Regions from separate parts of the Megasphaera sp. SW808 genome, predicted to be linked through region 1. Evidence: riboswitches for the same ligand, from Rfam matches in the RefSeq annotation. Region 1 holds a riboswitch; the other holds the start of a gene.

Region 1 (4,244 bases):
CCTCATCGTCGAAGTCGAAGGCATCAATGAAGACGACCTGGACGACAAGGCCGTCGCTTTAGACGAGCTCTGCACGCACCACGGCGCGTCGTCGGTCCTCGTCGCCGACCACAATAAAATCTGGCAGGCCCGCAAGGCCTTCGCCGAAGCAGTCCGCGCCGAAAGCCTCATCGTCAGTAAAGAAGACGTCGTCGTCCCCGTCGACCAGGAACCGCTCCTGCTGGCGGAAATTCTCCGCCTGGCCGGCAAATACGGCCTGATCACCCGCATTGCCAGCCACGCCGGCGACGGCAACATCCATCTCAACATCTTAAAGCCCGACGATACGCCCTACGAAGACTGGGCCCGCCGGGTCGAACAAAACCAGCAGGAGCTGTACGCCTTCATCTACGCCCACGGCGGCCGTTTATCGGGCGAGCACGGCATCGGCTTTAAGCGGAAGCATTTAATGGAAGAATTTACCAATCCCGACGAGCTGGCCATGATGAAAGCTATCAAAAAGGCCCTGGACCCCAGCAATATCCTCAATCCGGGCAAAATATTCGACATAGAATAGGCCTGTCCCAGCCCGGCCGGCCGCGGCGGCTCTTGCCAAGGATAGCCATTCTGTGTATAATGATTCATGTAGTCATATATCTTCAGGGCAGGGTGAAATTCCCGATCGGCGGTATAGTCCGCGAACGCTACGGCGTAGGAGCCATGTGCTCGTGATTTGGTGCGATTCCAAAACCGACAGTATAGTCTGGATGGAAGAAGATACGATGGAGCTGCCTCCGCGCAGCTTGTGTTGTGTTGACCAAAAAGCCCTGACGCTGCTGGACAGACCGTCAGGGCTTTATCATATTCAGGAGGTTTTATTGTGGCAAAGGAAAACAGAAAATTCAATACCGTAGAAGAAGCAATCGAAGAATTGCAAGCCGGGCATATCATCATCGTCACCGACGACCCGGATAGAGAAAATGAAGGCGACTTTATCTGCGCCGCCCAGTACTGCACGACAGAAAACATGAACTTCATGGCAACCCACGGCAAGGGCCTCATCTGCATGCCCATGAGCATCGAATACGCCCGCAAGCTCGGTTTGCCGCCGATGGTAAGCGACAATACGGACAATCACGAAACGGCCTTCACCGTCTCCATCGACCACGTCGATACGACGACGGGCATTTCCGCCGTAGAACGGGCGCTGACGGCCCGCAAATGCACGGAAGAAACGGCCCGTCCCGAAGACTTCCGCCGTCCCGGCCATAACTTCCCCTTAATCGCCAAGCGCGGCGGAGTCCTGGCCCGCAACGGCCATACGGAAGCGACGGTCGACCTCATGCGCCTCGCCGGCCTGAAGCAAGTCGGCCTGTGCTGCGAAATCATGGCCGACGACGGCACGATGATGCAGACGCCGCAGCTGTGGGAATTGGCCGACAAGTACAATTTAAAATTCATCACCATTCACGACCTGCAGAACTACTGCCGCCGTCACGACAAGCACGTCGTCCGCGAAGCCGTCGCTAAGATGCCGACGAAATTCGGCGAATTCAAAATTTACGGCTACGTCAACGACCTGACGGGCGAACACCACGTCGCCCTCGTCAAAGGCGACATCGGCGACGGTAAAAACCTGCTCTGCCGCGTCCACTCCGAATGCCTGACCGGCGACGTATTCGGCTCGTGCCGCTGCGACTGCGGCGAACAGCTGGCCGCTGCCATGACCCAGATCAACGCCGAAGGCCGGGGCATTCTCCTCTACATGCGCCAGGAAGGCCGGGGCATCGGCCTCATCAACAAGCTGAAGGCCTACGTCCTCCAGGAACAGGGCTATGACACCGTAGAAGCCAATGAAAAGCTGGGCTTTGCGCCAGACCTGCGCGAATATTGGATCGGCGCTCAGATTCTGCAGGATTTGGGCGCCAAAGAACTGCGCCTGCTGACGAACAACCCGGAAAAAATCTACGGCCTCGAAGGCTTCGGCGTAGAAATCGTAGAACGCGTGCCGATTGAAATGAAGCCCCAGGAATTCGACGAATTCTATTTGGAAACGAAAAAGCATAAGATGGGACATATTCTTCCCCACCTGCGCTAATACAGCGTAATTATCTAAGAAAAAGAGCAGCATGCAGATTCTGAATAACCATCGGAATTCTGCTGCTGCTCTTTTTGGCTTATACCTGCGGTTCTTTCAAAATAAACTTATCTTTGTAATAGTCAATCAGCCCATCTTTTTTCATCCGGCTCAGCTCTGCCGACATGGCGCTCCGGTCGACAGAGAGAAAATCGGCCAGCTGCTGTCGGTTAAAGGGCAGTGTAAACGACGAAGATTCCTGCCGCAGCGCTTCTTCCGACAAATAGAACATGAGCTTCTGCCGCGTCGACCGTTGTGACATATACCGTATTTTCTGCGTAAGCTGCATATTGCGCCGTGCCATGATAGCCAGAAGATTCAAAGCCACACGCTCCTGCGCTTTCGTTAAAACCTGACCGGCATGAATAATGCTGTTTACGTTGATGAACATAACTTCCGTATCGTCTAAGGCGGCAACATCTACTGTCGACTTTACATCAGGAAGACACGCAAAGGCTTCGCCAAATAAACTGCCGGGGCGAACTTGGGACAAGATGTTGCGGTTGCCCCAGTAATCTTCCTGCAGGATGTGCACCGTGCCGGATAAGACAATGCCGATTTGCTCAATTGTATCTCCTGCATAGAAAATAAAATTTCCTTTTTTGTATTTCTTTTTATATATGTCCATCGCATCCAGTAGTTTGCCAATATCTTCTGTCCCGATGTGAGCAAACAACTCAGAATGTTGAATGACTGGTAAAAAATATTGCAATTTCATTCACCTCGTTGCAAAAACAACAGATTTTTCCTGCCCTGTATAGTATACTTTCACCATAAGGCAGCACACTACATGCCCATGCTATTTACGTATATAAAACCACTGGAGGAATACATTATGATTAGAAGAATTATTCAAATTGATGAAGAAAAATGCAATGGCTGCGGTGCCTGCGCAGCAGCCTGCCACGAAGGGGCCATCGCCATGGTAGACGGAAAAGCACGCCTCATGCGCGACGATTACTGTGACGGACTAGGCGACTGCCTGCCCCACTGCCCGACGAACGCCATTACCTTTGTAGAGCGCGAAGCCGCTCCCTATGACGAAGCCGCCGTAAAGGCTAATATGAAAGCCAATGGTCTGAAACATACTGGCGGATGTCCCGGCAGCCAGTCCCGCGTACTTTCTCACGGCTGCCCCGGACAGGCAGCCATGTCTCTTCAGACGGCTGCAGCCGAACTTCCCAACACGCCGGCAGTCGCACAATCGCAGCTGCGCCAATGGCCCGTACAAATCAAACTCGTGCCGGTCAAAGCAGACTATTTCGACGGAGCCCATCTGCTCATCGCAGCGGACTGCACGGCCTATGCCTACGCTCGGTTCCATGAAGATTTCATTCGCAATAAAATTACGATTGTCGGCTGCCCTAAGCTGGACAGCATTGACTATTCCGAAAAATTGACTGAAATCATCAAACAAAATGATATCAAAGATGTCACCATTGTCCGCATGGAGGTTCCTTGCTGCGGCGGCTTGGAAATGGCTGCAAAAAAAGCACTCCAGCAAAGCGGAAAATTTATTCCCTGGCAGGTAAAGACCATTACGATCGACGGCCGCATCAAGGAAGATTAATGTCCTGACCTAAAACGATTCCCCATCTTTCATATTGTAAAAAAAGAAGCTTATCTTTCATAGGATAAGCTTCTTTTTTATGGAGAGAAAATTCGTACCGTCTTATACGTTCCATTCTTCTTTCAGCGTAGACAAGCACATAAAGGTCTGAGACGACGAAACCGTCGGGATTTCGTTTAGCTCTTCCATAAGGAATTTTTCTAAATCATCAGGAGTTTTTACCAGCACTTTCAATAGGTAATCAAAGGCCCCCACAACGTGATGACACTCCAAGACCTGAGGGAATTGAACGACCTTTTCCCGGAATTCTTCGACGTCGCCAGACCGTTCCATATTAACCATAATAAAAGCCGTGACGTTGTATCCCGTCTTACGGCGGCTGATTTTTGCGCCATATCCTTCAATGATACCGGCGTGTTCCATTTTTCTGATTCGTTCTGCTACAGCCGGTATGGACAAACCGACAACTTTGCTGATTTCCGTAGCAGAAGCTTTTCCGTTTCGCTTCAAAATTGTCAAAATTTTGTCATCAATGTGATCCATATGTCGTTACCATCC
Region 2 (4,244 bases), on a different contig from region 1:
CGGCCGGCAACATTACCTTCAGCATTCAGGACGTAGGCTTTTGGGACCCGAATATGATCGTCTTCTACGGCGAACTATCTGACGGCTCTCACGTCGAATTGGTTCAGCACTTGTCTCAGCTGAACCTGCTTCTCGTCGCCGTCAAGCGGACCGACGATACGGACAAGCCGCGGCGGATCATCGGCTTTACGACGAAAGACGAGCCCGATACGGAGCCTGCGGCAGAATAACTGCATACGGCGTATAAAAGAGGCTGGTGCGCGAAGAAATTCTTCGGCATCAGCCTCTTGCGTTTTCTTACAGTTCTTTTATGAGGTTGACCATTTCGATAGCCGCTGTCGCTACGTCGAAGCCCTTGTTGCCCGCTTTCGTGCCGGCCCGTTCGATAGCCTGTTCGATATTTTCCGTCGTAATGACGCCGAACATGATAGGCACGCCTGTCTTCAGGGACGCCTGAGCAATGCCCTTGGCTGCTTCATTGCAGACCAGGTCGTAGTGGCTCGTCGCGCCGCGGATGACTGCGCCGAGGCAGATGACGGCGTCGTATTTGCCCGATTCGGCCATTTTCTGGGCGATGAGGGGAATTTCAAAGGAGCCGGGAACCCAGGCCGTCGTGATGTCGTCGTCGCTTACGCCGTGACGATGGAGGGCGTCGTATGCGCCGCCGAGGAGCTTGCTGCAGATAAATTCGTTGAAACGCGCTACGACGATACCAAACTTAGAACCAGAACCAATTAATTGACCTTCTTTGATGTGTGCCATAGTAGAACACTCTCCTATTCTGAAATAGTATTTTAAAATCCATTTTCCAACAGCGTTTCCATTGTGATGCCGGAACGTTTGCCCGTATGGGCTGTTGTAAAGCTATGGACATATTTCCCAATTACGTCGGTTTCCAAATTGACGACGGCGCCGGGATGCTTGTCGATAAGCGTCGTATTGGCCATCGTATGGGGAATGATGGATACGGAAAATTGGCTGTTGCCTACGGAAACGACGGTCAGGCTGATGCCGTCGATGGCGATAGAGCCCTTTTCGACGATGAACGGCTCCATGTCCTTGGGAATGGAAATCGTAATGACCCGGGCGATGCCGTCGGCGGCGATGCGAGCGATATGGCCGACGCCGTCGATATGGCCGCTGACGATGTGGCCGCCCAGCCTGCCGCCGACCTGCATAGCCCGTTCCAAATTGACCTTCGAGCCGCTCTTGATGTCGCTCAGGGACGAACGGCGCATCGTTTCGTGCATGACGTCGGCCGTGAAGGACGAATCCGTCATGGAGGTCACCGTCAGGCAGACGCCGTTGACGGCGATGCTGTCGCCGAGCTGCGTCCCTTCCAGTACCTTACGGGCCTGAATCGTCAGCTTTATCGAGTCGGGACGGCGGTCCATCTGGCCGACGGTGCCCAATTCCTCAATGATGCCAGTGAACATAAGCTCCCTCCCTGTTCGCATTATACGCTGTAATCAAAATATTGCCGTCGTGCAGCTCGACCGAATCGTAAGCCAGGGGCAGGCACTCGTCGAGGGAATCGACGCCATGGCCGCCGACAGACGACAGGGCCTGTTCGCCGCCGATGACTTTGTCGCCGATAAAGGCGTATATCTTATCGACGAGCTTGTGGTCGAAGAAGGTCCCCTGAATTTTGCTGCCCCCTTCGACGAGGATGCTCTGCAGGCCCTGCTTGTACAGCAAGTCCAGAGCTGCCGGCAAATCGATGTGACGATCCCGGTTCAGCGGAGCCAGCAGGACAGTGACGCCCATGTTTTTCAATTCTCTCATCTTTTCTACCGGGCAGAGGGACGTCGTCACGACGATGGTCGGCGACGTCTTATCCGTCAGGACGAGGGAATTTAGGGGAATGTGGCCCTGCGAATCCATGATGATGCGTACTGGCTGGTGAGGCTCGTCATGGGCTTCGCGGCGGATGCGGCAGGTCAGCAGCGGATTGTCAAGCTTGACCGTATTGATGCCGACGAGGATGCCGTCGTAGATAGAGCGCAGGTAGTGGCCGTAATTGCGGGCCCATTGATTCGTAATCCACTGGGATTTTCCCGTCCGCGAGGCGATGCAGCCGTCGAGGCTCTGCGCTATTTTGACGGCGATAAACGGCTTCTGCACCATCATGTTTTTAATGAATACTTCGTTCAGCTGAGCGGCTTCCTTGGAAAGCAGCCCGATTTCGACAGGTATGCCGGCCTGCCGGAGAATGGCCGCGCCCTTTCCCGCTACGAGGGGGTTAGGATCCAGCATGGCGATGACGACCTTGCCGACTCCCTTTTCCACGAGCGTGCGGGCGCAGGGCGGCGTCCGCCCGTAATGCGCGCAGGGTTCCAGCGTAACGTATACCGTCGCGCCCTTTGCCTTGTCGCCGGCTTCGCGCAGGGCCCATACTTCCGCATGGGGCGTGCCGGCCTGGCGATGGTAGCCCGTGCCGACGATTTCACCGTCTTTTACGATGACGCAGCCGACGGCCGGATTCGGCGTTGTATACCCTAAGGCCAGCTTTGCCAGCTCCAGGGCTTTTCTCATATAATCTACCGGTTCCAAATCTGTCATTCCTTTCCTGATAGATTTTGTTATAAAAAATAAAAAGGCTACGGGTATGGAAACCCAATAGCCTTTTGCGCACAACAAAAATAAACGAAACGTCGTCTTTTCCCATCCAGACTATACTGTCGGTACCGAAATCGCATCGGTTCAGCCCCGCTTACGCCAGGCTAGCGGACTATACCGCCGGTCAGGAATTGAAAGCTGCCCTTTCTCACCTTGCCCCAAAGACTATTATTCATATCCACCTATGATTTTAGCACATAAGGGATAGAAATACAAGTACAGACTTCTTACCGCAGCGCGGCGATGGCCGCTGCCCGGTCTGCCGCTCCAAATACGGCGCTTCCCGCAACGAGGAAGGTAGCGCCGGCTTCCTTGACCGCCTGTACTGTATCGGCGTTGACGCCGCCGTCTACTTCTACGACGGCTTCCGTGTTGCCGACGGAATCGAGCAGCGCCCTGGCTTCACGGATTTTATCCAGCGAATACGGAATGAATTTCTGGCCGCCGAAACCGGGATTGACGCTCATGATGAGGATCATATCGAGCTGCGCCGCCACGCAGGATAAAGACGATACGGGCGTAGCCGGATTCAAGGCAACGCCGCACTTCATGCCGGCGCTGCGGATATGCTGCAGCGTGCTGTCCAGGTGAGGACACGCTTCCTGATGGACTGTAACGTACTGCACGCCGGCTTTTGCCAGGCCGTCTACGTATACGTCGGGATGTTCGACCATCAAATGGGCGTCGAAGGGAATGGAAACGTGCTTCCGCAAGGCGGCGATGATCGGCACGCCGAACGTCAGGTTCGGCACGAAATGGCCGTCCATCATATCGAGATGGATGCAGTCTGCTCCCTTTGATTCTACGTCTTTAATTTCTTCAGCCAGCCGGGAAAAATCGGCGGACAAAATAGAAGGACAAATGTGTATCATACCTATCGGTTCCTTTCGAGAATAGAATTGACGATTTTGCAGTACGTTTCATACCGTTCTTTCTGTATCTTGCCTTCGGCAACGGCATCCTTTACGGGGCAGTCCGGCTCCGACAAGTGGAGGCATGACGAAAAGCGGCAGCGTCCGCCGTAAGGCGTCATGTCAGGAAATAAGGCGAAGACCTCCCCTTTGTCGAGATGTTCGAATTCCAGCGAACTGAATCCCGGCGTATCGATGACATACGTATCGCCTTCCAGCTGCATGATTTCCGAGTGCCTCGTCGTATGGCGGCCCCGCTTTATTTTTTCGCTGACTGAGCCGACAGACAGGTCCCGCCCTAAAATCTGAGACAGCAGGCTCGACTTCCCGACGCCGGACGGCCCGGCAAATACGGTCATCTTATGAGGAAGCAAAGCCTTGATGGAGTCCAGCCCTTCGCCGGTAACGGCAGACACAAGATAGACATCATAGCCGCAGGTTTCATAAAAGGCTTTATAAGCTTCCGCTGTTTCACGGTCTAAATCGCACTTGTTAAAGCACAGCTTCGGATGAACGCCGCCGTATTCGCAGGTCATGAGCAGCTTGTCGACGAGAAACTGATTGGGGTCCGGCGATTGCGCCGCCATGATGACAAACATCTGATCGATGTTAGCCACGGCCGGGCGGCGGAGGCTGTTCCGCCGCGGCAGCTGCTTTTCGACAACGCCCTTTCCGCCGCCTAATTCCGTAATTTCCAGCTCATCTCCGACGAGT

What was found. Region 1 has a riboswitch for FMN ahead of E0L13_RS00760 (bifunctional 3,4-dihydroxy-2-butanone-4-phosphate synthase/GTP cyclohydrolase II). Riboswitches for the same ligand answer to the same signal wherever they lie in the genome.
Region 2: it holds a riboswitch for FMN, as region 1 does, so the genes downstream of both, ribD (bifunctional diaminohydroxyphosphoribosylaminopyrimidine deaminase/5-amino-6-(5-phosphoribosylamino)uracil reductase RibD) here and E0L13_RS00760 (bifunctional 3,4-dihydroxy-2-butanone-4-phosphate synthase/GTP cyclohydrolase II) in region 1, are expected to answer to the same signal.

What each region holds. Positions count from the first base shown of each region.
Region 1 is NZ_SJOT01000001.1:159,314-163,557, reverse strand. Features, by position in the region: gene E0L13_RS00765 (FAD-binding oxidoreductase) at 1-556, shown strand, start outside; FMN riboswitch at 631-762, shown strand; gene E0L13_RS00760 (bifunctional 3,4-dihydroxy-2-butanone-4-phosphate synthase/GTP cyclohydrolase II) at 860-2,077, shown strand; gene E0L13_RS00755 (Crp/Fnr family transcriptional regulator) at 2,157-2,744, opposite strand; gene E0L13_RS00750 (4Fe-4S binding protein) at 2,952-3,686, shown strand; gene E0L13_RS00745 (Lrp/AsnC family transcriptional regulator) at 3,789-4,229, opposite strand.
Region 2 is NZ_SJOT01000002.1:52,960-57,203, forward strand. Features, by position in the region: gene E0L13_RS01065 (DUF6173 family protein) at 1-230, shown strand, start outside; gene ribE (6,7-dimethyl-8-ribityllumazine synthase) at 298-762, opposite strand; gene E0L13_RS01075 (riboflavin synthase) at 795-1,436, opposite strand; gene ribD (bifunctional diaminohydroxyphosphoribosylaminopyrimidine deaminase/5-amino-6-(5-phosphoribosylamino)uracil reductase RibD) at 1,417-2,553, opposite strand; FMN riboswitch at 2,653-2,789, opposite strand; gene rpe (ribulose-phosphate 3-epimerase) at 2,847-3,491, opposite strand; gene rsgA (ribosome small subunit-dependent GTPase A) at 3,494-4,244, opposite strand, start outside.